Regions from separate parts of the Bacillus sp. AMCV2 genome, predicted to be linked through region 1. Evidence: riboswitches for the same ligand, from Rfam matches in the RefSeq annotation. Region 1 holds a riboswitch; the other holds the start of a gene.
The links. Region 1 has a riboswitch for S-adenosylmethionine ahead of AC0OMA_RS08585 (phosphoadenylyl-sulfate reductase). Riboswitches for the same ligand answer to the same signal wherever they lie in the genome.
Positions count from the first base shown of each region.

Region 2: linked by a shared signal. The riboswitch ahead of metE (5-methyltetrahydropteroyltriglutamate--homocysteine S-methyltransferase) and the one ahead of AC0OMA_RS08585 (phosphoadenylyl-sulfate reductase) in region 1 are both predicted to bind S-adenosylmethionine.

Region 1 covers NZ_JBVYIB010000002.1:1,618,963-1,630,491, reverse strand. Annotated here, with positions in the region: gene rqcH (tRNA modification protein RqcH) at 1-390, shown strand, start outside; gene sirC (precorrin-2 dehydrogenase) at 429-917, opposite strand; gene sirB (sirohydrochlorin chelatase) at 898-1,683, opposite strand; gene cobA (uroporphyrinogen-III C-methyltransferase) at 1,686-2,459, opposite strand; gene cysC (adenylyl-sulfate kinase) at 2,558-3,151, opposite strand; gene sat (sulfate adenylyltransferase) at 3,164-4,312, opposite strand; gene cysP (sulfate permease) at 4,361-5,425, opposite strand; gene AC0OMA_RS08585 (phosphoadenylyl-sulfate reductase) at 5,437-6,138, opposite strand; SAM riboswitch class I at 6,300-6,405, opposite strand; gene pyrE (orotate phosphoribosyltransferase) at 6,550-7,182, opposite strand; gene pyrF (orotidine-5'-phosphate decarboxylase) at 7,179-7,898, opposite strand; gene AC0OMA_RS08570 (dihydroorotate dehydrogenase) at 7,867-8,802, opposite strand; gene pyrK (dihydroorotate oxidase B electron transfer subunit) at 8,802-9,572, opposite strand; gene carB (carbamoyl-phosphate synthase (glutamine-hydrolyzing) large subunit) at 9,569-11,529, opposite strand, start outside.
Region 2 covers NZ_JBVYIB010000002.1:1,376,612-1,388,140, reverse strand. Annotated here, with positions in the region: gene thiU (HMP/thiamine ABC transporter substrate-binding protein ThiU) at 1-5, shown strand, start outside; gene AC0OMA_RS07375 (ECF transporter S component) at 7-606, shown strand; gene AC0OMA_RS07370 (ABC transporter ATP-binding protein) at 593-2,236, shown strand; gene thiX (HMP/thiamine ABC transporter permease ThiX) at 2,211-2,975, shown strand; gene rsbRB (RsbT co-antagonist RsbRB) at 3,008-3,841, opposite strand; gene isp (serine protease Isp) at 4,064-5,023, shown strand; SAM riboswitch class I at 5,156-5,311, shown strand; gene metE (5-methyltetrahydropteroyltriglutamate--homocysteine S-methyltransferase) at 5,439-7,727, shown strand; gene AC0OMA_RS07345 (histidine phosphatase family protein) at 7,768-8,394, opposite strand; gene guaD (guanine deaminase) at 8,529-8,999, shown strand; gene ohrB (organic hydroperoxide resistance protein OhrB) at 9,332-9,742, opposite strand; gene ohrR (organic hydroperoxide resistance transcriptional regulator OhrR) at 9,885-10,328, shown strand; gene AC0OMA_RS07325 (organic hydroperoxide resistance protein) at 10,359-10,784, opposite strand; gene proA (glutamate-5-semialdehyde dehydrogenase) at 10,912-11,529, opposite strand, start outside.

The sequences.
Region 1 (11,529 bases):
AAGCAAAAACCGCACAATCCGGTGTTAGAAACATATGAATCCACCTCAGGCCTGACAATTTTAGTGGGTAAGAACAATCGTCAAAATGAATATTTAACGACCAGAGCGGCGGCCAGAGACGATATCTGGCTTCACACGAAGGACATTCCCGGCTCCCATGTTGTGATCAGAAGCAGCGAACCGGATGAGCAAACAATCATGGAAGCCGCGACAATTGCAGCTTATTTTTCAAAAGCTAAAGATTCAAGTTCAGTGCCTGTAGATTATACAAAAATCAGGCATGTCAAAAAACCAAACGGCGCGAAACCCGGTTTCGTCACCTATGACAGCCAGCATACCGTCTTTGTCACGCCTGATGCTGATACTGTCATCAAGCTGAAAAAAAGCTGAGCCGCATAAAGAAAAGCCAGAGCATACAAATGCTCTGGCTATTTCTTTCTTCTCACCTGATAAAGCCTGTTCACTTCAGCAACAAAATCGCCGTCAATCAGCTTATCCACGTTTTCGGCAAGCTCTTTTGTGTGCTTTGGACTGGCTCCGCTTGTAGAAACAGACACAGTGACATGCCCTCTTTTTACGATTTTCGGCATATATACATTGCCAAGCTCAGCGTCACTGACACAATTAACAAGCTGAAAAGGCGAAGCGGATTGGGCAATTTCTTTGTTCACTGCCGCATTATCCGTCGCAGCAATAATTAAGAAAGCATTGAGATAATCTTCTTTTTCAATTGTCCGTTTTTCCCATTTGATACGTCGCTCTTCTGCCATTTGCTTGATTTCCGGTTCAACATCCGGACTGACGAGCGTTATATCAGCTCCCTCAGAAATCACCGTTTTCAGCCTTCTGAGAGCGATGCTGCCGCCCCCCGCAATGACAACCTTCTTCTTTTCCAGGCTAATGTGCAGCGGAAGCATATGAACCTCCATCAAAATCAAATTGTCCCTCAGAATTTGCCCCAGTTTCTCTTACACGGTTCAAAAATGCGTTTTTCACATGAGGATGAAAACCGATATAGGAAGAGAGGTAGACGTTCGGATTATGAGCTTTTAATTTCTGAACCTCTCGTTCGATTTCATTCATCAGCATACCCGTAAAAAGCAAATATGGAACGATAAAGGTTGTTATGCCGTCATCTTTTTTAAGTTCTGAAAAAACCTCTTTGTAATTCGGGCCGCATGCTGTCAAAAAGCACGGAATGACTTCCTTGACTGGAATCATTTCCTGAAGAAGATTAGCAATACCGGTTACGTCTCTTTTGACATCTGGATCTGAACTTCCCCTTCCGATGAGTACCACTCTGGCATTTTCATATGGAACACCTATGTCTTTCATTCTGTGATATACAGCCTTGACTACTTCTTCGTCAATCCCGATCGGCTTTCCGTATGAAATGCGGACTGACGGATATCGGGATGCAGCACGGGCAATTTCTTCCGGAATATCATGTTTTGCATGCGCAGCTGTTAAAAGAAGCAGAGGCACCACTGCGATATGAGTGGCGCCTTGCTTCACACATGCTTCAAATCCTGTCTCAATTGCCGGCTCCTGAAGCTCTAAAAAGCTGATTTCTTGTACTGGCACAGAGATGTGGGCCTTGCATCCTTCCAAAAAGGCTGCGGCTTCTTGCTGCGCTTTTTTGACCCGACTGCCGTGGCCGACATATAAAATTGCTTGTTTCATTTTTACAACGCCTCGCTTAAATCTTGTTTTTTCAGTTCAGATTCAAACCATTCCAGCTTATAGTGATAATTTACAACATTTCCAATGACAATTAAACTCGGATTTGTAATGTTTTCTTTTATCACCGTTTCTGAAAGGGTGTCAACTGTACAAAAAACAGATTTTTGCTTGTCCGTTGTTCCCCAATGAATAAAGGCTGCCGGCGTAGAACCGTCCCGGCCGTTTTCAAGGAGTTTTCTTTCAATCTGCTGCACGTTTTTGATACCCATATAGATGACAAGTGTATCAATTCCTGTAGCCAGCGCTTTCCACTTTTCCTCAAAATCTTCTTCTTTTTTATAATGACCCGTTACAAAAGCGACGTTAGAGCCCGCCTCCCGATGAGTAACAGGAATCCCGGCATAAGCGGCTGCCGCGATTCCAGACGTAATGCCGGGGATGATTTCAAACGGAATTCCATTTTCAGAGAGGCATTCCGCTTCTTCCCCTCCTCTGCCGAACACAAAAGGGTCTCCGCCTTTCAGTCTGACAACCATTTTCCCTTTTTGCGCATACTTCACAAGAAATCGATTGATGGTTTCCTGCTTCATCGTATGAAAATCCGGAAGCTTCCCGCAGTAGATCAGGTCTGCTTGCTCTTTGGCATATTGTAAAATCTCTTTATTTACTAATCTGTCATATAAGATGACATCAGCTTTTTCAATAGCTTTCAGCGCTTTAATTGTCAGCAGATCAGGGTCACCGGGACCCGCTCCTACAATATATACTTTCCCCATCGTATTTCCCCCGATCTATTCGAGTTCTTCCAGAGCATTCGCTGTGATGATGTTCTCGCTTGCATTCCGGCACCTGAGAAGAACGCAGCAGATCATATTCAGCTCAATTTTTGTTTAACAAACTCGATCAGCTGATTTTTACACGCTTCACGGTCATGCTGTCCTGAATCAAGAACGAGCTCTGGAGCTTCCGGTTCTTCATAAGGAGAATCAATTCCTGTAAAGAACGGAATCTCGCCGTTTCTTGCTTTTTTGTAAAGCCCTTTCGGATCTCTTTGTTCACAAATATCAAGGTCGCATTTAATGTAGACTTCATTAAATTCGCCCGCTTCCACAAGCTCGCGAACCTGTTGTCTGTCCTCGCGGAAAGGAGAGATAAAAGCAGTAATCACAATGGTTCCCTGCTGAACAAAAAGCTTTGCCACCTCTCCGATTCGGCGGATGTTTTCTTTTCGGTCTTCATCAGAAAAACCAAGATCCTTATTTAAGCCGTGACGGATATTATCCCCGTCAAGCACAATCACTTGATAGCCTTGCTCAAACAATTCTCTCGCAGCGGCGTTGGCAATCGTTGATTTGCCTGAGCCGCTTAACCCTGTCAGCCAGAGAATGGAGCTTTTATGCTTGTTTTTTTGCTGGTACTCTTCTTTTGTGATAGAGGCTTCATGCCATACAATATCGCGATTTGTCACTGCCAGTCCTCCTTAAGATACGCCTACTTCTTCTTTTTTCTTCATCCCTTTGATTAACACTTCTACGACTTCTTTTCGACTGAATTCAGCAGGCGGCAGCACACCGTCTCTCAGCATGCCTCTTACCTTAGTGCCTGATAAAATGACGTGATGCTCTCTGCCATGAGGGCATGTTTTCGCTGTTCCCATATTTCCGCATTTTTTACAGAAGAAGCTGTGCTCGAATTTCAGCGGCGTAATCCCGAGTTCTTCAGGTTTAAATGTGTCAAACAGCTCCTGTGCTTCGTATGTTCCGTAATAGTCACCTACACCTGCATGATCACGGCCGACGATGAAATGTGTGCAGCCGTAGTTCTTTCTGACAAGCGCGTGGAAAATTGCTTCTCTCGGGCCTGCATAACGCATCGCCGCTAAAAAGACACCAAGGAAAACGCGATCTTTCGGGTAATAATGATCAAGAAGCACTTGGTAGCTTTCCATCCGTACATCAGCTGGAATGTCATCAGATTTTGTTTCGCCTACTAACGGATTCAAGAACAAGCCGTCTACTGTTTCAAGAGCCGTTTTTTGAATGTATTCATGCGCTCTGTGAACAGGGTTTCTTGTTTGGAAACCGACAATGGTTTCCCAGCCTTTTTCCGCAAACTGGCGTCTCGTTTCTGACGGTTCAAATGTAAATTCAGGGAACTGTTTTGAAGCTTTTTTAATCAACGTAATCGGTCCGCCGACATATGTATTGCCGCGGCTGAACAGCTTTTTAACACCAGGATGCTCCTGTTCATCTGTTTTGTACACATTGACAGCTTCTTTTTGTTTGTCAGGCACGTACAGGTCTTCGATTTGGATAACGCCGTATGTTTCTCCTTCATACGTTAACTTTACCGTTTCACCAAGTGACAGTTCCGCTGCTTTTTGCGCATCGACCGGAAGCGTGATCGGAAGAGACCAGACAACGCCGGAAGAAAGACGCATGTTTTCGACTACAGATACGTAATCTTTTTCATTAAAGAAACCTTCAATCGGGCTGTATGCACCGATACCGATCAATTCCAAATCCGCGAAAGAAATTAAATCAAGTTCAATTTCTTTTTGAATGCCGCTCACATCATATGATTCATCTACCCTGTTTACTAATGTTCCTCCGTGTGGTGCTAAGCTCATAATATCCATCTCCTCCTAGTTAACTTATAAAATTACTCAGATTAATGATCAGATTCCCCCGCCTTGTTCGTGGACTGAGCGTCTCTCTTTACGAATGGCCTTTGTCAGGCTGACGGCACCGCCCGCCGCTAAAAGCACACTTACCATGATAAAGATCGAATAATAATCTGCTTTTAAAAACAAGGATACAAGCAGATAAGAAATCGATAAAGATAAAAACGGCGATGCGATCCATACCTTCAGCATCGTTTGAACAACTTGTTTATGGAACACGTTCGGACCGTTTTTTGCCATGCCTATTCCGATAATAGACGATGACGTGACTTGCGCCAAGGGCACCGGCATCCCAAATACAGAACTGATGATCACAAGTCCTGCTCCTGTACCGGATAAGAGAATGCCTTCCCCTTTGGAGAATCTCGTAATTTTCTTCCCGTTTGTTTCTAACACACGCCGGCCTAATAACAGTGCGCCAAGAGCAACAAAAGCTCCTCCATACAAGGTTCCTTTTCCGACATCAAGCACACCGGCAGCTACTAACGGGCCAACAGCATTCGCCACGTTATTCATGCCGGCAGAGAATGCTTCGAAAAATCCGGCAACTAACAAAACAATGCCGAGGATTTTTTGTTTTTTAGAAGATTTTACTTCAATCTTAAAATAACGAAACAGCTTAGATACGAAATAGGTGAAGCCAAAAGCGAACAGCGGGACAAGAACCCAAAATGACACAATGATCAGAAGATTGTTCACAAACAATACTTTATAAGCCACTCCCACGCCAACAACCGCGCCGACTGTTACTTCACTTGTCGACAAAGGAATGCCGAGCAGATTAGCAGTAAAGAGCGACAGGGCAGCAGCTCCAATAATGATGCAAACAATCGTCAGTGTAATCGTCTGCTCAGGAATAATGCCGGAGCTGATTGTTTTTACAACCTCGCCTCCGCCAATGACCGCCCCGGCAAAGACACCGACTGCACATAGGATCAAAGCGTAGGTTTTCTTTTTGATGGCTCCGGAGCCGTAAGCAACCCCCATCGAAGCTGCAGCGCCGCTTGCACCAATATTCATCGCGAAAAACAAGCTAAATAAAATAGCGGCTAATTCCATTTTGCAGCTCCTTATTCATGCAGTCCGCATTCTGTTTTCGCCATACCATTCCATCTGCCTGAGCGCAAATCCTCTGCTGTAAAAGCGGGAGCAGTGCAAGGCGCACAGCCAATACTTGGATATCCTTGGTCATGAAGCGGATTGTAGTCCAGTTCATTCCGGGATGTGTATCTCCAAATGTCTTTCCAAGTCCAATGGATAAGCGGGCAAACTTTTACTGACTTGAATTTTTCATCTTTGTTTAAGAAATTCGTATTGGCACGGCTTGGCCCTTGATCACGGCGCAGGCCGGAAAGCCAGGCTGGATGTCCTGAAAGCGCCTCTCTTAAAGGAACGACCTTTCTAAGATAGCAACACTGATTCGGCTCTCTTTCCCACAGCTTGTCACCATGTTCTTCGGCTTGTTCCTCAAGGGTGAGGTCTGGTTTTTTCAGGATGATATTAAGACCCGGATAACGCTCTTTCACTCGTTCAATTGTTTCATAGGTTTCTTTAAAATGAAGTCCTGTATCAAGAAACACAATCTCTGCGTCTTTTTTCACTTTATAAATTAAGTCAATCAGAACGATTCCCTCAATTCCGAAACTGCAGGCATAAACAAGCTGATTGCCGTAATGGCCGTATGCCCATTTTAAAACTGACAGCGCTCCTTTATAAGGATCGTCTTCCGGAAATGTAATCGTTGGTTCTTCCCAATTATCATACGTTAACATTTCTTCTTTCCTCCTTTCGGAGACAAACAAACAGTAGCTTTCTGCCGGTTGTCTTTTCCCATGTAATGTGATTCGCGGCTGCTGATATACAGATAGCCTTTTTACCTCTTAAAATAAAAAACTTTCAATCCGGCGGAAAGAAAGACAGGAACAGCATGCAGCCCTTATCTTTCAAAATGGAATTCATTTTGCTGGAAGTAGCACCTTACAAACTATGCAGGTTGCCGGGCTTCATAGGTCCAGTCCCTCAGCCGCTCTTGATAAGTTTTTAGATTTGTAGTAAATTTTAGCACAATTCTAACATAAGTCAACCCGACTTTTTTTATAGGATTAATAAAAAAACAGGCCTCATAGCCTGTTTTCAAGTACAGCAAGGCTTTGAAGCCTCTTTACATCATTTGAATTTATTTTTTATTTTTTAAACCAATCTTTTGACTCGGGATTTCGTTTCCATGTTTGCAGCTTTTTTAGATCATCTGAATGAATATTTCCGTTTTCAAGCGCGACCTCTGTGAGCGTATCATAATCAGTTAATGAGTAGTATGGCAGTTCTGCCTTTGCGAAGGCTTCCTCCGCTTTTGGAAGTCCGTACGTAAAGATTGAGACGACACCAAGCACTTCACAGCCGGCCGCTTGTAGAGCTGCACAAGCTTCAAGCACGCTGCCTCCTGTGGAAATTAAGTCTTCAATGACGACTGTTTTTTGCCCTTCTTGCACAGCTCCCTCAATCTGATTGCCTTTTCCGTGCGCCTTCGGCTTGCTCCTCACATAACACATCGGAAGATTCAAACGGTCAGCCGCAAGAGCAGCATGAGGAATACCGGCAGTTGCTGTTCCCGCAATCATTTCAGCTTCAGGAAAATGCTCTTTGACAAGCTTGCTGATACCTGAGGCAACTTCGTTTCTGACCTCTGGGAAAGATAGCGTAAGGCGGTTGTCACAGTAGATTGGTGATAAAATGCCGCTTGCCCATGTGAACGGCTCGTTCGGGCGTAAAAATACAGCTTGGATGTCTAATAGATGTTTTGCGATGATTTGTTTCAAGATTTGATTCCCTCCCATTCAAGTCTGACAGCCTTATAGGCTTTTACCGGGTCTTCCGCTTTTGTAATCGAGCGTCCTACTACAATCGCTGATGAACCTTTCTCTCTTGCAATGGCAGGCGTCGCTACGCGGACTTGGTCATTCGCAGCGTCCTCTGCCATTCTGATCCCCGGAGTGACAGTCAGAAATGAAGGCGACACCGCTTGGTAAATGGCTTTTGCTTCATGAACAGAGCAGACCACTCCATCCAGTCCGCTTTCTTCCGCCTGTTTGCTGTAGTGCACAACCGTATCAATCAGAGACTTTTCAATCAGCAGTTCATCTTTCATGATTTGTTCAGATGTGCTTGTCAGCTGGGTTACCGCGATAAGTGACGGACGTTTTTTTCCAGTCGGCGTACCTTCTTCTAAGCCTTCGAGAGCTGCCTGCATCATTTTTTTGCCCCCGGCCGCATGAACATTGACGAGGTCTACTCCAAGACTGGCAAGGCGCTTCATCGCTTTGTTTACAGTAGTCGGGATGTCATGAAGCTTTAGATCTAAAAACAGCTCGCAGTTTCTTTCTTTTAGTTGTTTCACGATCGATGGCCCTTCTTGATAAAAAAGCTCCATTCCAACCTTTACAAATAACGGTTCTTGCTGAAAAGGCGCTAAGAACGCAAGTGTTTCTTCACCTGATGCAAAATCAAGCGCGATGATGGGCAGGTTGTTTTTCATGATTCCAGCTCCTTCCGATGCATTCTTCAATTGATTGATAGCCGTATTGGCGCAAAATAGATGGGAGCTGTTCAATAATCTCTGGACATGCAAAAGGATTCACGAAGTTTGCTGTTCCGACAGCGACTGCGCTTGCTCCCGCGAGAAGAAATTCCAGGGCATCTTCAGCCGTTTGCACGCCTCCCATTCCGATAATCGGGATGTTGACCACCTGGCTGACTTCATACACCATGCGAATGGCAACCGGCTTCACAGCAGGGCCTGAAAGTCCCCCTGTTTTATTCGCTAATATCGGTTTGCCAGTTTTTAAATCGAGTCTCATGCCGATTAGTGTGTTGATCATCGTAAGACCGTCCGCTCCCGCTTCCTCGATCGCTAATGCAATTTCTGTGATATTAGCCACGTTCGGGGAAAGCTTCACATAAACGGGTACATCCGAAACCTCTTTCACCGCTTTTGTCAAATCGGCAGCCATCTCAGGATTCGTGCCAAAAGCGATTCCGCCTGTTTTCACATTCGGGCAGGAAATATTTAATTCAAGAGCATGAACATTAGGCGCTTTGCTGATATGCTCTGCGACTTCAACATAATCCTCGACTTGAGAACCTGCGACATTGGCAATGATCGGCGTATCAAACTGCTCAAGCCACGGCAGCTCATTATGCAACACGCTATCCAGCCCCGGATTTTGGAGACCGATCGCATTGAGCATTCCAGCACCAGTCTCAGCTACCCGCGGCGTCGGATTCCCAAAGCGCGGCTCCTTTGTCGTAGCCTTAATCATGATGGCTCCAAGACAAGACAAATCATAAAAACGTGAAAATTCTTTTCCAAAACCGAAGCAGCCTGATGCAGGAATGATTGGGTTTTTCAAATCAAGTCCCGGCAATTTCACCTCTAGCATTACAGCGCCACCTCCTGAGCTTTAAATACAGGCCCGTCGAGACATACTTTTACATAGGATGTCTCACTTTCGTTTGTATGGCACACACACGCGAAGCATGCGCCGATTCCGCAGCCCATTCGTTCCTCCATGGACAGATATACTTCTTTATGGGCATATTCCTGTTTTAACGCCTTGAGCATCGGTGTCGGCCCGCAGCTGAGGAGGATATCAAACTCTAGATTTTTCCGTTTAATCACATCTGTGACAAATCCGGTTTCCCCGTAGCTTCCGTCAGCTGTTGCCACATACGTGTCTCCGTACTGCCGGCATTCTTCCTCGTAAAAAACATCCTTTGCCGATTGGAATCCTAAAACGTGGATGACATTTACCCCTTTTTCATTCAAGCGTTTCGACAGCTCTTGGAGAGGCGGCACACCTACTCCGCCCCCTACCAGCAAAGCCGTCTTTCCGGGTTGAACTTCATTAACAGGAAAGCCATTTCCCAAAGGCCCGAGGACATCCACAAGTTCTCCCTGCTGCTTCAGTGACAAGAGTCTTGTCCCTTCCCCATCTACCCGATAAATGATGGTGACTTCATTTTTTTCAAAGTTGACGTCTGCGATGCTGATTGGTCTTCTCAAAAGAGGCGTAACCGCTTCGCTCACTTTAAGATGAAGGAACTGTCCAGGGGTTGTAAACCCTTGGACAAGCTCCCCTTTCAGAACCATTTGATACACCCGGTCTGCAATTTGCTGGTTAGAACATACTGTCAAATACGCTTTTTTCATATAGTGACTGCCGCCTCCTGATTTGTGTTGACTGCCGGCATTTGATCAGCACGGAATGTCATGCTTTCCAGCACTCGCAATATCGCCTCTGCCGTATCTAAAGATGTTAGGCAGGCAACACCATTTTCTACTGATTCACGTCTGATTCTAAAACCGTCTCTTGCCGGCTGCTTTCCTTTTGTCAGCGTATTGATGACAAACTGCGCTTCTCCGTTTCTGATGACGTCAAGCAGGTTCGGGCCATCCTGACCGATTTTTCCGACGACCTTCGCTGGAATGGAAGCTTCTTTCAAGTAGCCTGCCGTTCCTTCCGTCGCTAAAATGTTGTAGCCGATCGCGTGGAACCGCTTAGCAATGGCAAGCCCTTCTTCTTTGTCCTTATCAGCTACTGTTAAAAGCACGGAACCGTAGTTCGGGATTTGAATACCTGAAGCAATCAAGGCTTTGTAGAGCGCCTTTTCAAGTGTCGAATCTTTCCCCATGACTTCACCTGTTGATTTCATTTCAGGCCCTAACGTAATGTCCACTCTTCTCAGCTTGGCAAAGGAGAAGACCGGCGCTTTTACAAATACACCTTGCTGTTCAGGCTGAAGTCCCTCTGTATAGCCAAACGCAGCCAGCTTTTGACCAAGAATGATTTTTGTTGCGAGATTCGCCATTGGGATACCCGTAATTTTGCTTAAAAACGGTACGGTTCTGCTTGATCTCGGATTCACTTCTAGCACGTACACCTCGCCTTGCGACAAGACGAATTGAATATTGAGCAAACCGACAATATTTAGCCCTTTAGCCAATGCGATCGTGTATTGTTCAATTTTTTTCTTGATGTCCTCTGTGAGAGACTGAGGCGGATAAACAGCGATTGAGTCTCCGGAGTGAACGCCCGCACGTTCAATGTGCTCCATAATTCCCGGAATGACGACTGTTTCACCGTCGGATACTGCATCGACTTCAATTTCTTTTCCTGTCAAGTATCTGTCAATTAATACAGGGTGCTGTGGATTGATTTTAACTGCGTTTTTCATGTAATGAAGCAGCTCTTCTTCATGATACACAATCTCCATCGCCCGGCCGCCAAGTACATAGGAAGGGCGTACCAATACCGGGTAACCGATATCACTTGCGATGCTTACCGCCTGATCAACTGATGTCGCTGTTTTGCCAAGCGGCTGCGGAACACCAAGTTCTCCAAGCGCTTGTTCAAATTTATCCCGGTCTTCTGCACGGTCTAAATCTTCTAATGAAGTTCCAAGGATTTTCACTCCGCGTGCAGAAAGCTCGTCAGCAAGGTTAATCGCAGTTTGTCCGCCAAATTGTACGACAACGCCCATTGGCTGTTCGAGGTCAATGATGTGCATAACATCTTCAATCGTAAGCGGTTCAAAATACAGCTTGTCTGAGATGCTGAAGTCTGTTGAAACGGTTTCCGGGTTGTTATTGACAATAATGGCTTCATAGCCTGCTTGTTTAATTGCCCATACAGAGTGAACCGTCGCATAGTCGAACTCGACACCCTGACCGATTCGAATCGGACCCGAACCAAGCACCATCACACTTTTCTTATCTGTAACGACAGATTCATTTTCTTCTTCATATGTGCTATAGAAGTATGGCGTTTCTGACTCAAATTCCGCGGCACACGTATCTACCATTTTGAATACCGGCGCAATCCCCGCTTGTTTTCTCAAGCTGTAAAGCTCGGATTCTTTCATTTTCCATTCACGGCTGATGTACTGATCAGAGAAGCCGAGTTCTTTTGCCCGTCTCAGCACATCTGTATCGCCCGCATTCGCCTTCAATTCTTTTTCAAACTGTACGATTCCGAACAGCTTATGCAAGAAGAAAACATCGATAGCGGAAAATTCATGGAGGTCTTCTACCGTGTAGCCTCTTCTGTACGCTTCAGCTAAGTAGAATAAGCGTTCATCACCGGCCTTTTTAATTCGCTTTTCAAGAA
Region 2 (11,529 bases), 240 kb from region 1:
GATAACATGAAAAGCTGGAAAGTAAAAGAAATTGTCATCATGTCGGTTATCAGTATCGTATTTGCCGTTGTTTATTTATTATTTACACATTTCGGAAACGTGCTTGCAGGTATGTTTGGGGCAATCGCCTATGAACCGATTTACGGCATTTGGTTTATCGTTTCTGTGATCGCCGCGTACATGATTCGAAAACCGGGTGCGGCGCTCGTTTCTGAAATCATTGCCGCTCTCGTTGAGTGCCTGCTGGGAAATCCGTCTGGCCCGATGGTCATCGTCATTGGCATTGTTCAAGGACTCGGGGCTGAGGCTGTGTTTCTTGCAACACGCTGGAAAGCATACTCTCTCCCTGTCCTTATGCTGGCCGGTATGGGGTCTTCAGTAGCCAGCTTTATCTATGATCTCTTTGTTTCTGGCTATGCAGCCTATTCACCAGGTTATCTGCTCATTATGCTTGTGATCCGCCTCATTTCCGGCGCGCTTTTGGCGGGGCTTCTCGGAAAAGCTGTCAGCGACTCTCTCGCTTATACAGGTGTGTTAAACGGAATGGCACTCGGAAAGGAACTGAAAAAGAAACGGAAGCGGGCGTCAGAACATGCAAGCCTTTGATGAGCTTCTGACGGTTGAGCAGCTCAGCTTCTCTTATGAAGAAGACGAGAAACCGGTTTTTCAAGACATTTCGTTTGAGCTTCAAAAAGGAGAATGTGTTTTATTATTAGGACCGAGCGGATGCGGTAAAAGCTCGCTCGCCCTTTGTTTAAACGGTCTATATCCGGAGGCTTGCGACGGCATTCAGTCCGGACATGCATTTCTATTTCAAAAGCCGGTCACAGATGCTGAAACCTCCGAAACGATTGCTCAGCATGCCGGGGTCGTTTTTCAGGATCCTGATCAGCAGTTCTGCATGCTGACGGTGGAGGACGAAATAGCGTTCGGGCTGGAAAATCTGCAAGTTCCAAAAGAAGCAATGACAGAGAAAATCAACGCCGTATTAGAAAAATTACGCATTACCCATTTAAAAGAAAAAACGATCTCAACCCTTTCAGGAGGACAAAAGCAGAAAGTGGCTCTCGCCTGTATTTTGGCGATGGAGCCTGAGCTTATTATTTTAGATGAGCCGACCTCTCTTTTAGACCCTTTCTCAGCACGGGAGTTCGTTCATCTGATGAAAGATCTTCAGCGGGAAAAAGGTTTCAGCCTCCTCGTCATTGAGCACCAGCTTGATGAATGGGCGCCTTGGATTGAGAGAACGATCGTGCTCGACAAATCAGGCAAAAAGGCGCTGGATGGCCTGACGAAAAATCTATTTCAGCATGAAGCGGAGACACTAAAGAAATTGGGCATCGCCATTCCAAAGGTCTGTCATCTGCAGGAAAAGCTGAGTATGCCGTTTACTTTATCAAAAGAGATGCTGTTCAAAGAGCCTATTCCTGCCGGGCATGCCAAAAAGAAGAAAGCCCCTTCTGGGGAGAGTGTGCTTGAAGTCAGCAGCCTTTCGTTCGCGAGAGGACCGCAGGCGATTTTCAAAGACATCAGCTTTTCGTTGCGCGAAGGTTCTTTAACGGCGCTTGTCGGTCCGAACGGAACTGGAAAATCGACGCTCCTATCAGTTTTGGCCCGTCTCATGAAACCGCAAAGCGGCAAAATCCTTCTTAATGACCAGCCGCTGCAGAAATATAAAGAAAAAGAATTGCGTAAACGGATGGGATTTGTTTTTCAAAACCCTGAGCATCAATTCGTCACCGATACGGTGTATGACGAGCTTCTGTTCGGCCAGAAAGCAAATGCTGAAACTGAGAAAAAAGCGCAACACCTGCTGCAGCGTTTTGGTCTTGCGCATTTGGCTGATCATCATCCGTTTGCGATCAGCCAAGGGCAAAAACGGCGACTGAGCGTTGCTACTATGCTCATGCATGACGTAAAGGTTTTATTATTAGACGAACCAACCTTTGGCCAGGACGCCCGCACAGCGGCTGAATGCATGGAAATGATTCAGCGTATCAAGGCAGAGGGAACCGCTGTCCTTATAATTACACACGATATGGAGCTAGTCTCTTCGTATGCTGACAGCGTGCTTGTGCTTCACGATACGGGCCTGGCCTTTGACGGATCTCCAGCGCAGTTGTTTTCTCAAGAAACAGGGCTTGTCCAAAAAGCAAAGCTCACCCTTCCCCTTCTATATGAATGGATGGCATATCAAGAGGAGGTGCGTGATGAAGCAGCCGTTACATCTCATTAATCCGACTGTGAAAGCGGCGGCGGTTTTTTGTTGTGTCGTCATGCTGTCGTTTATTTACAACCCTTACACTCCGGCATGTTTTTATATCATCATCGTTGCGGGCGTTCTACTGGCGGCCGGAATCCCATTGAAAAAATGGCTGTTGTTTACGATTCCGTTTTTGATTTTAGCATTCGGATGCGTGTGGACAGCCGCAGTTTTTGGAAAGGTGCCGACAACACCGGATAATTTTTTGTTTCAAGCAGGCCCTATCTCAATTAACAGCGATAATGTGTCTGTCGGCATCTCTCTCGGGTTTCGTATTTTATGCTTCTCCGCCTTATCGATGATGTTTGTTTTTACAACCGATCCGATTTTATTTATGCTGAGCCTTGTCCAGCAGTGCAGGCTCTCACCAAAGCTCGCGTACGGTGTCATTGCAGGCTTTCGCTTTCTTCCGCTGCTAAAGGATGAGGTCCAGCTGATTCAGCAGGCTCATAAAATCAGAGGAGGAGCGGCGGAGAGCGGCATCATTAATAAAATCAGTGCGTTAAAACGATATACCATACCGCTATTGGCAAGCGCCATCAGAAAAGCGGAACGGACAGCGCTTGCGATGGAATCGAAAGGTTTTACAGGAAGCAGAAACCGGACATATTACAGGACATTGAGCGTGAACCGGCGCGACTGGCTGTTCTTTTGCCTCGTTCTCTTGTTATTCGCAGGATCTTTTCTCGTATCTTTCTGTTTTGCCTCATAAAAAATCCGCTATCGACGATAGCGGATTTTTTCTTATTGATGATAATTTAATGCTTGGGCAAGGTTGGTTTTAATAGTAATATTCGAAAAGTCAATCCCCAGCTGTACAGCAGTTTGCGCAATTTCAGGCCTGATTCCTGACAGGGTTGACCGGACACCGATCAGATTAAGCGCCTCAATCAATTTAAAGATCTGGTGCGCCACCATCGTATCCACCACAACAACACCTGACAGATCGATTAACAGATGCTCCACACGTCTTTTCGCACAAGCTTGAAGCGTGTTTTCCAGAATAAACTTCGCCCGTTCGGTATCAATGTCACCGACAAGCGGCAGCAGAGCTGTTGATTTGCTCAGGGTAATGACAGGTGAGCTTAATTCCAATATCATTTCTCTTTGGGCGTTTAATTGCTGCTTGGCATTCATTTCAGCGTGATCAACGAATGTATAAATGGTGAAATCAAATACTTTTACAATCAAATCTGCCCATTTTTGCTTCTCTCCCGGTTCAAACGCTGATTCATTTTCTTCTGCGAACTTCTCAAAATACTTCGTATATAATCTCCTGTTTCTCATAAACTCCCGAATGACATACTGAACCGGTGTGTCGAGATGTTTTTGATCGTTGGTCAGCTCAATGACCCACTCTTGAAACTCTTCGAGAAATTGTTTTTCCGGTAAAACATACATGTAATTCAGATGCCGGTAAAATTCTCTGTCCTGCTCTTTCAATTCTTCCGTTACTGTTGCATTATGTAGGGCGTAAAGCGAATTCGGATCACTTTCCTCCATCGTTTCAATCCATTCCTCGGCCATTTGTTCCACATGCTCTGAAAAAAATGCATATAATTTTTCATTCAGTTTCATGACACTGCTCCTTTCCCCAACACTATTATAACTTGACTTACAGTTGAATCCCAGTCATACACGCCGAAGCCATCCAATATTTTGAAGATTACTAATTCTTTGGTGTGTATCCTATTTTTTCAAAATGCTTCAAATGGCTCTGTCCGAGCGCTTGCTTTTTTCATATAATATGAGGCAACACCCTTGAATCCACTTGAAAGCATAAAAAAGGAGGGCTTTTTTATGAATGGTGAAATCCGCTTGATCCCGTATGTGACGAATGAGCAGATCATGGATGTAAACGAGCTTCCTGAGGGCATTAAAGTGATTAAGGCGCCAGAAATGTGGGCAAAAGGGGTAAAAGGCAAAAATATTAAAGTTGCTGTATTAGACACGGGCTGCGACACAAGCCACCCTGATTTAAAAAATCAAATCATCGGCGGAAAGAACTTCACGGATGACGACGGCGGCAAGGAAGATGCGATTTCCGACTACAACGGACACGGCACACACGTCGCCGGAACAATTGCAGCTAATGATTCAAACGGAGGCATTGCCGGAGTCGCGCCTGAGGCAAGCCTATTGATTGTGAAGGTTCTTGGCGGCGAGAACGGCAGCGGACAATACGAATGGATAATTAACGGCATCAACTACGCGGTGGAACAGAAAGTCGACATCATCTCAATGTCCCTTGGAGGGCCAAGCGATGTGCCAGAGCTAAAAGAAGCAGTGAAAAACGCAGTGAAAAACGGAGTGCTTGTCGTTTGTGCAGCGGGAAATGAAGGTGACGGCGACGAACGCACAGAAGAGCTTTCCTACCCCGCAGCTTATAATGAAGTGATTGCAGTTGGATCTGTTTCTGTAGCGCGAGAATTATCAGAATTTTCTAACGCAAATAAAGAGATTGACCTTGTGGCACCAGGAGAAAACATCTTATCCACCCTTCCCAACAAGAAGTACGGTAAGCTGACCGGCACTTCAATGGCTGCCCCTCATGTCAGCGGTGCGCTTGCTTTAATCAAAAGCTATGAAGAAGAATCATTTCAAAGAAAGCTTTCTGAATCTGAGGTTTTCGCACAGCTAATCCGCAGGACACTTCCTCTTGATATTGCAAAAACGCTGGCAGGCAATGGATTCCTGTATTTAACAGCTCCTGATGAGCTCGCAGAAAAAGCAGAGCAATCACATTTGTTGACCCTATAAGATTATTTTTCTTATATAATATACACCACATCATGTAAATAAAAATTTCAAATTCTATGTTGACAATGAATTTGAATTACTGTTAAGATTACCAACAAATGATTCAACTTTTCAAAAAATTAATAACATTTTCTCTTATCGAGAGTTGGGCGAGGGATTGGCCTTTTGACCCCAACAGCAACCGACCGTAATACCATTGTGAAATGGGGCGCACTGCTTTTCGCGCCGAGACTGATGTCTCATAAGGCACGGTGCTAATTCCATCAGATTGTGTCTGAGAGATGAGAGAGGCAGTGTTTTACGTAGAAAAGCCTCTTTCTCTCATGGGAAAGAGGCTTTTTGTTGTGAGAAAACCTCTTAGCAGCCTGTATCCGCGGGTTAAAGAGAGTGTTTTACATATAAAGGAGGAGAAACAATGACAACCATCAAAACATCGAATTTAGGATTTCCGAGAATCGGACTGAACCGGGAATGGAAAAAAGCACTTGAAGCGTATTGGAAAGGCAGTACTGATAAAGATACGTTTTTAAAGCAAATCGACGAACTATTTTTATCCGCAGTAAAAACACAAATTGACCAGCAGATTGATGTTGTGCCTGTTTCTGATTTCACACAGTATGACCATGTACTCGACACAGCAGTCAGCTTCAACTGGATCCCGAAACGGTTCAGACATTTGACTGACGCTACCGATACATACTTCGCTATCGCCCGCGGAATCAAAGACGCTGTATCTAGTGAAATGACAAAATGGTTTAATACAAATTACCATTACATCGTTCCGGAATATGACGAGAGCATTGAGTTCCGTCTGACAAGAAACAAACAACTCGAAGATTATCGCCGGATCAAACAGGAATACGGTGTGGAAACAAAGCCTGTGATTGTCGGCCCTTATACGTTCGTTACGCTCGCTAAAGGCTATGAACCGTCCGAAGCAAAAGCGATCCAAAAACGCCTTGTGCCATTATATGTACAGCTTTTGAAAGAACTTGAAGAAGAAGGCGTAAAATGGGTTCAAATCGATGAGCCGGCGCTCGTTACCGCCTCTAGTGAAGATGTCCGCGGCGCAAAAGAGTTATTTGAAAGCATTACAAGTGAGCTTTCATCCTTGAATGTGCTTTTGCAGACGTATTTTGATTCTGTTGATGCGTATGAAGAGCTGATCTCTTACCCGGTTCAGGGAATTGGCCTTGATTTCGTTCACGACAAAGGCAGAAACCTGGAACAGCTTAAAACACATGGTTTTCCGACAGACAAAGTGCTGGCAGCCGGCGTTATCGACGGACGCAACATTTGGAAAGCGGACCTTGAAGAGCGTCTCGATGCCGTTCTTGATATTCTCAGCATTGCAAAAGTTGATGAACTGTGGATTCAGCCTTCCAGCAGCCTGTTGCATGTTCCGGTAGCGAAACACCCTGATGAGCATTTGGAAAAAGACCTATTGAACGGATTGTCCTACGCAAAAGAGAAGCTGGCCGAGCTGACAGCTTTGAAAGAAGGTTTAGTATCAGGAAAAGCGGCGATCAGCGAAGAGATTCAGCAGGCTAAGGCTGATATCCAGGCGCTTAAACAGTTTGCAACAGGCGCCAATTCTGAACAAAAGAAAGAGCTTGAGCAATTAACTGATAAAGACTTCAAGCGCCCGATTCCGTTTGAAGAACGTTTAGCCCTGCAAAATGAATCTCTCGGCCTTCCGCTTTTGCCGACGACAACGATCGGCAGCTTCCCGCAGTCTGCTGAAGTGCGGAGCGCACGCCAAAAATGGCGGAAAGCTGAGTGGTCCGATGAACAGTATCAAAACTTTATCAATGCGGAAACAAAAAGATGGATTGATATTCAGGAAGAATTGGAGCTTGATGTCCTTGTTCACGGCGAATTTGAACGGACAGACATGGTCGAATACTTCGGTGAAAAGCTGGCCGGTTTCGCCTTCACTAAATATGCCTGGGTTCAATCATACGGCTCACGCTGTGTCCGCCCGCCAGTCATTTACGGAGATGTTGAATTTATTGAACCGATGACAGTGAAAGACACAGTCTACGCACAGTCATTGACTTCCAAGCATGTAAAAGGAATGCTGACGGGCCCGGTTACAATCTTAAACTGGTCTTTCCCTCGAAACGATATCTCGAGGAAAGAAATCGCCTTCCAAATCGGGCTTGCCCTTCGCAAAGAAGTTAAAGCGCTTGAAGACGCAGGCATTCAAATCATTCAAGTCGATGAACCAGCGCTGCGCGAAGGCCTTCCATTGAAAACCCGCGATTGGGATGAGTACTTGACTTGGGCGGCAGAAGCATTCAGATTAACCACTTCTTCCGTGAAAAACGAGACACAAATTCATACACATATGTGCTACAGCAACTTCGAAGATATCGTTGATACAATCAATGATCTTGATGCCGATGTGATTACAATCGAACATAGCAGAAGCCACGGAGGATTTTTAGATTACTTAAAAAACCACCCGTATTTGAAAGGGCTTGGCCTTGGTGTATATGACATTCACAGCCCTCGTGTGCCGTCAACTGAAGAAATGTACAATATTATCGTTGATGCGCTTGCCGTCTGTCCGACTGACCGCTTCTGGGTAAATCCGGACTGCGGATTGAAAACAAGACAGCAGGAAGAAACGGTTGCAGCATTGAAAAACATGGTTGAAGCCGCAAAACAGGCAAGAGCACAGCAGACACAGCTAGTATAATTTGAAAAAACCATCTGCATTTGGCAGATGGTTTTTTCTATTAGAAAGCGGAAATCGGTTTCCGATGCTTCCCGTCCCCTTCTATTATTATTTCGGCTGTTCCATTTTCATCAAATTCCACAAGGCTCAATGATGTATCATGTATGTAAGCAGAATTCCATATGTCATTAACGCGTCTTCCCTTTATGATATTTAACAGCATTAATATAAAGACAGAATGGGTAACCAAGAGAACATTACCGGAAGAATGGCTGTCTAAAATCGTTTGGAGTGCCAGCCTTACCCGGTTTTCAAAGTCAAAAAACGTTTCACTTCCCTGCTGGCGATAAGCTTCGGGATAATGAAAATAAGCGTGAAAAAGATCTGGTTCGTCCCTTTCAATATCCTCTTGTTTTTTCCCTTCCCATGAGCCCAGTGACATTTCTCTGAACATATGATCTATCACCAGCGGGAGCCTGCGCGACCCTAGTGCGGTTTTTGCTGTCTCTTCTGTCCGCTTGCTCGGGCTGATGTATACCTGATTCAATTCAATATCCTTCAGACGCTCCCCAAGAGCACGGGCATTGTACAGCCCAAGTTCTGTTAAATCAGAATCCATCCAGCCCTGCATCCGTTTTTCTACGTTCCATTGGGTCTGTCCGTGTCTGGCAATATATAAATGCAGCATGATTACCCCTCCTCTTTTCTCCTCTTATCTTAGCAAATCCCCCAAAAACTTTGTTTATTTTACACTTTTTTGAGAATGTTCTTTGCCCTTTTTTCGGCTATACTAATAACACTCTATTGACAGGAGGGATTGGGATGAATCATGAAACGTTCTTAAAACGGGCTGTCACTCTCGCATGTGAAGGAGTGAATGCAGGAATCGGCGGGCCTTTTGGAGCCGTTATCGTGAAAGACGGAGTCATTATTGCCGAGGGACAGAACAACGTCACAACAAGCAATGATCCGACTGCCCACGCGGAAGTCACTGCTATTCGGAAAGCCTGTAAGGTGCTAGGAGCATACCAGCTTGATGACTGCATTTTGTATACGAGCTGTGAACCATGCCCAATGTGCTTGGGCGCCATCTACTGGGCCCGGCCTAAAGCCGTTTTCTATGCAGCTGAGCACACTGACGCTGCCGAAGCCGGGTTTGATGATTCATTCATTTATAAAGAAATTGATAAACCTGCTGAAGAAAGAACGATCCCCTTTTATCAAGTGACTCTTATGGAGCATTTATCCCCGTTTCAGGCATGGCGGGATTTTGCCAACAAGAAAGAATATTAAAAGGATCAGGCATGTGCGGCCTGATCCTTGTTATTTCTCCAAGTAGCCGCTTTGCCCTGTGCAAATACAAAACAGCAATCATGCGAGCCGGAATTCAGCTTGGCAGACACCGAGCCAGCCGCCCCCTTCATCTGTAACTTTTGCAGGCTTTAAACGCTGTGATCGCTTCTCTGACGTTTTATCAATAATCTGTGCCCACTCCTACCCCGTTCCGCGTCAATTCATAATGGATATAAGTCTGAATCCATTTATAAGAAATGTCTCAGACCTCGAAAAGATCACACCCGCTCCGACACAAAAAAACATCCTGAGAACCCTCAGGATGCCGGTCATTATTTTAATTCTAGTTTTACATCAACATTTCCTCTGGTTGCCTTTGAGTAAGGACAGAATTCATGAGCGGCGTTGACAAGCTCTTGTGCCTTTTCCCGATCTAAATCTTTCGTGTTCACAACAAGTGTGACACCAATTTTAAACCCGCCGTCGCTCTCATCCTTCATGAGGCTGACCTGCCCTTCAATCTCCGAATCAATTTCGATATTCTGCTCTTTGGCTACGTGTTCGAGCGCGCCGCCGAAGCATGCAGCATACCCTGCCGCAAAGAGCTGTTCCGGATTTGTGCCGGTTTGTCCTTCTTTTTTGGCATTTGGCATGACAATATCAAAATCAAGAACACCGTCATCTGATGTAATATGTCCTGCCCGTCCGCCTCGCGCGGTTACTTTTGCTGTAAATAGTGACATATTTCCCAACCTCCTTATTTGTATCTAGTTGTTATATTTCCCTTTCTGATCTTTTTAAACATGCTAAGTTTGCCGAGAATAGGAAAAGTGAGGTTTTTCAGATACAATAGAATCGAATGACAAAAAAGAGTTGGTGAACAAAATGGAAAATAAATTTGATCATATGAAATTGGAGAATCAGCTTTGTTTTTTGCTATATGCGAGTTCGCGGGAAATGACAAAGCAATACAAGCCGCTGCTTGATAAGCTGAATATAACATACCCTCAATATTTGGCTTTGCTATTGTTATGGGAACATGAAACGCTTACTGTCAAAAAAATGGGCGAACAGCTGTATTTAGATTCAGGGACGCTCACTCCGATGCTTAAACGAATGGAACAACAGGGTTTGATTACGAGAAAAAGATCTGAAGAGGATGAGCGGTCCGTGTTGATCAGCCTGACAGAGGACGGAGCGTTATTAAAAGAAAAAGCGGTTGATATTCCAGAGACAATTCTGGGGCTCTCAAAGCAGTCTGGGGAGGATCTCAAACAGTTAAAATCCGCTCTATATACATTGCTGGAAACACTTCATCAAAAAAATTGAGGATGCCTTGTACAGGCATCCTCTTTTTATTTATTCAGCAACTTCAAGTGTCACATCAATATTTCCGGAGGTTGCTTTTGAATACGGGCAGACGCCGTGCGCTTTTTTCACAAGCGCCTCCAATTCTGATGCACTGACTCCTTCTCCTTTTACTTGCAGCGTCACACCCAGCTTATAGCCCTGGTCTGCTTCATCCTTTAACAGGCTTACATTCGCCGTAACCTCTGTCTCTACTTTTACCCGTTCTGTTCTTGCGACAAGCTGCAGGGCGCTGTCAAAGCAAGCTGCATAACCTGCTGCAAACAGCTGCTCTGGATTTGTCGCTTTTTCTAATTTCTTGGCTCTCGGTGTCCCCGGCATTGCGACATCAAGCTCAAGAACGCGGTCTGATGAAATGACCTTTCCTTCTCTTCCTCCTACCGCTGAAACAGTTGCTGTAAATAATGGCTGACTCATTTTTCATTCCCCCAATATATTTTATACAATTAAATTGTACACAATTAAATTTGATATGTCAATTTTTCTCGTATAAAAAAAAGCTAATCTCGTTACGAGATTAGCTTTTTCATTGAACATTGCCCCGCTATTCACGGATTTGCCCAGTTCCTTTAATGATGTATTTTGTAGAAGTCAGTGCAGGAAGCCCCATCGGTCCTCTTGCATGAAGCTTTTGCGTGCTGATGCCGATTTCGGCTCCGTAGCCGAATTCAAAGCCGTCGGTAAAGCGGGTTGACGCGTTATGATAGACAGCAGCAGCATCGACAGCCGTTTGAAAATATGCCGCGTTTTTGTCATTTTCAGTTAAAATCGCTTCAGAATGATTGGTGCCGTATTGTTGGATATGCTTCACAGCTTCTTGGACGTTTTCAACCGTCTTTACGCTGAGGACAGGCGCTAAAAATTCGGTTTCCCAATCTTCTTTTGATGCTTGTTTGCTTGAAGGATGAAGTTCACATACCAATTCATCACCGCGAATTTCAACTCCCGCGTTTTCCAGCTGGTTCAGCAATTCTTTCCCGTGCTGTCTTGCCCAAGCCTTGTGAATCAGCAATGATTCAATCGCGTTGCATACGGAAGGGCGCTGCGTTTTGGCATTTACGACAACCTTTTCTGCCATTTGCGGTTTGGCTGTTTCGTCAATGAATATGTGGCAGTTTCCTGCTCCCGTTTCTAATACAGGAACTGTTGATTCTCTCACAAC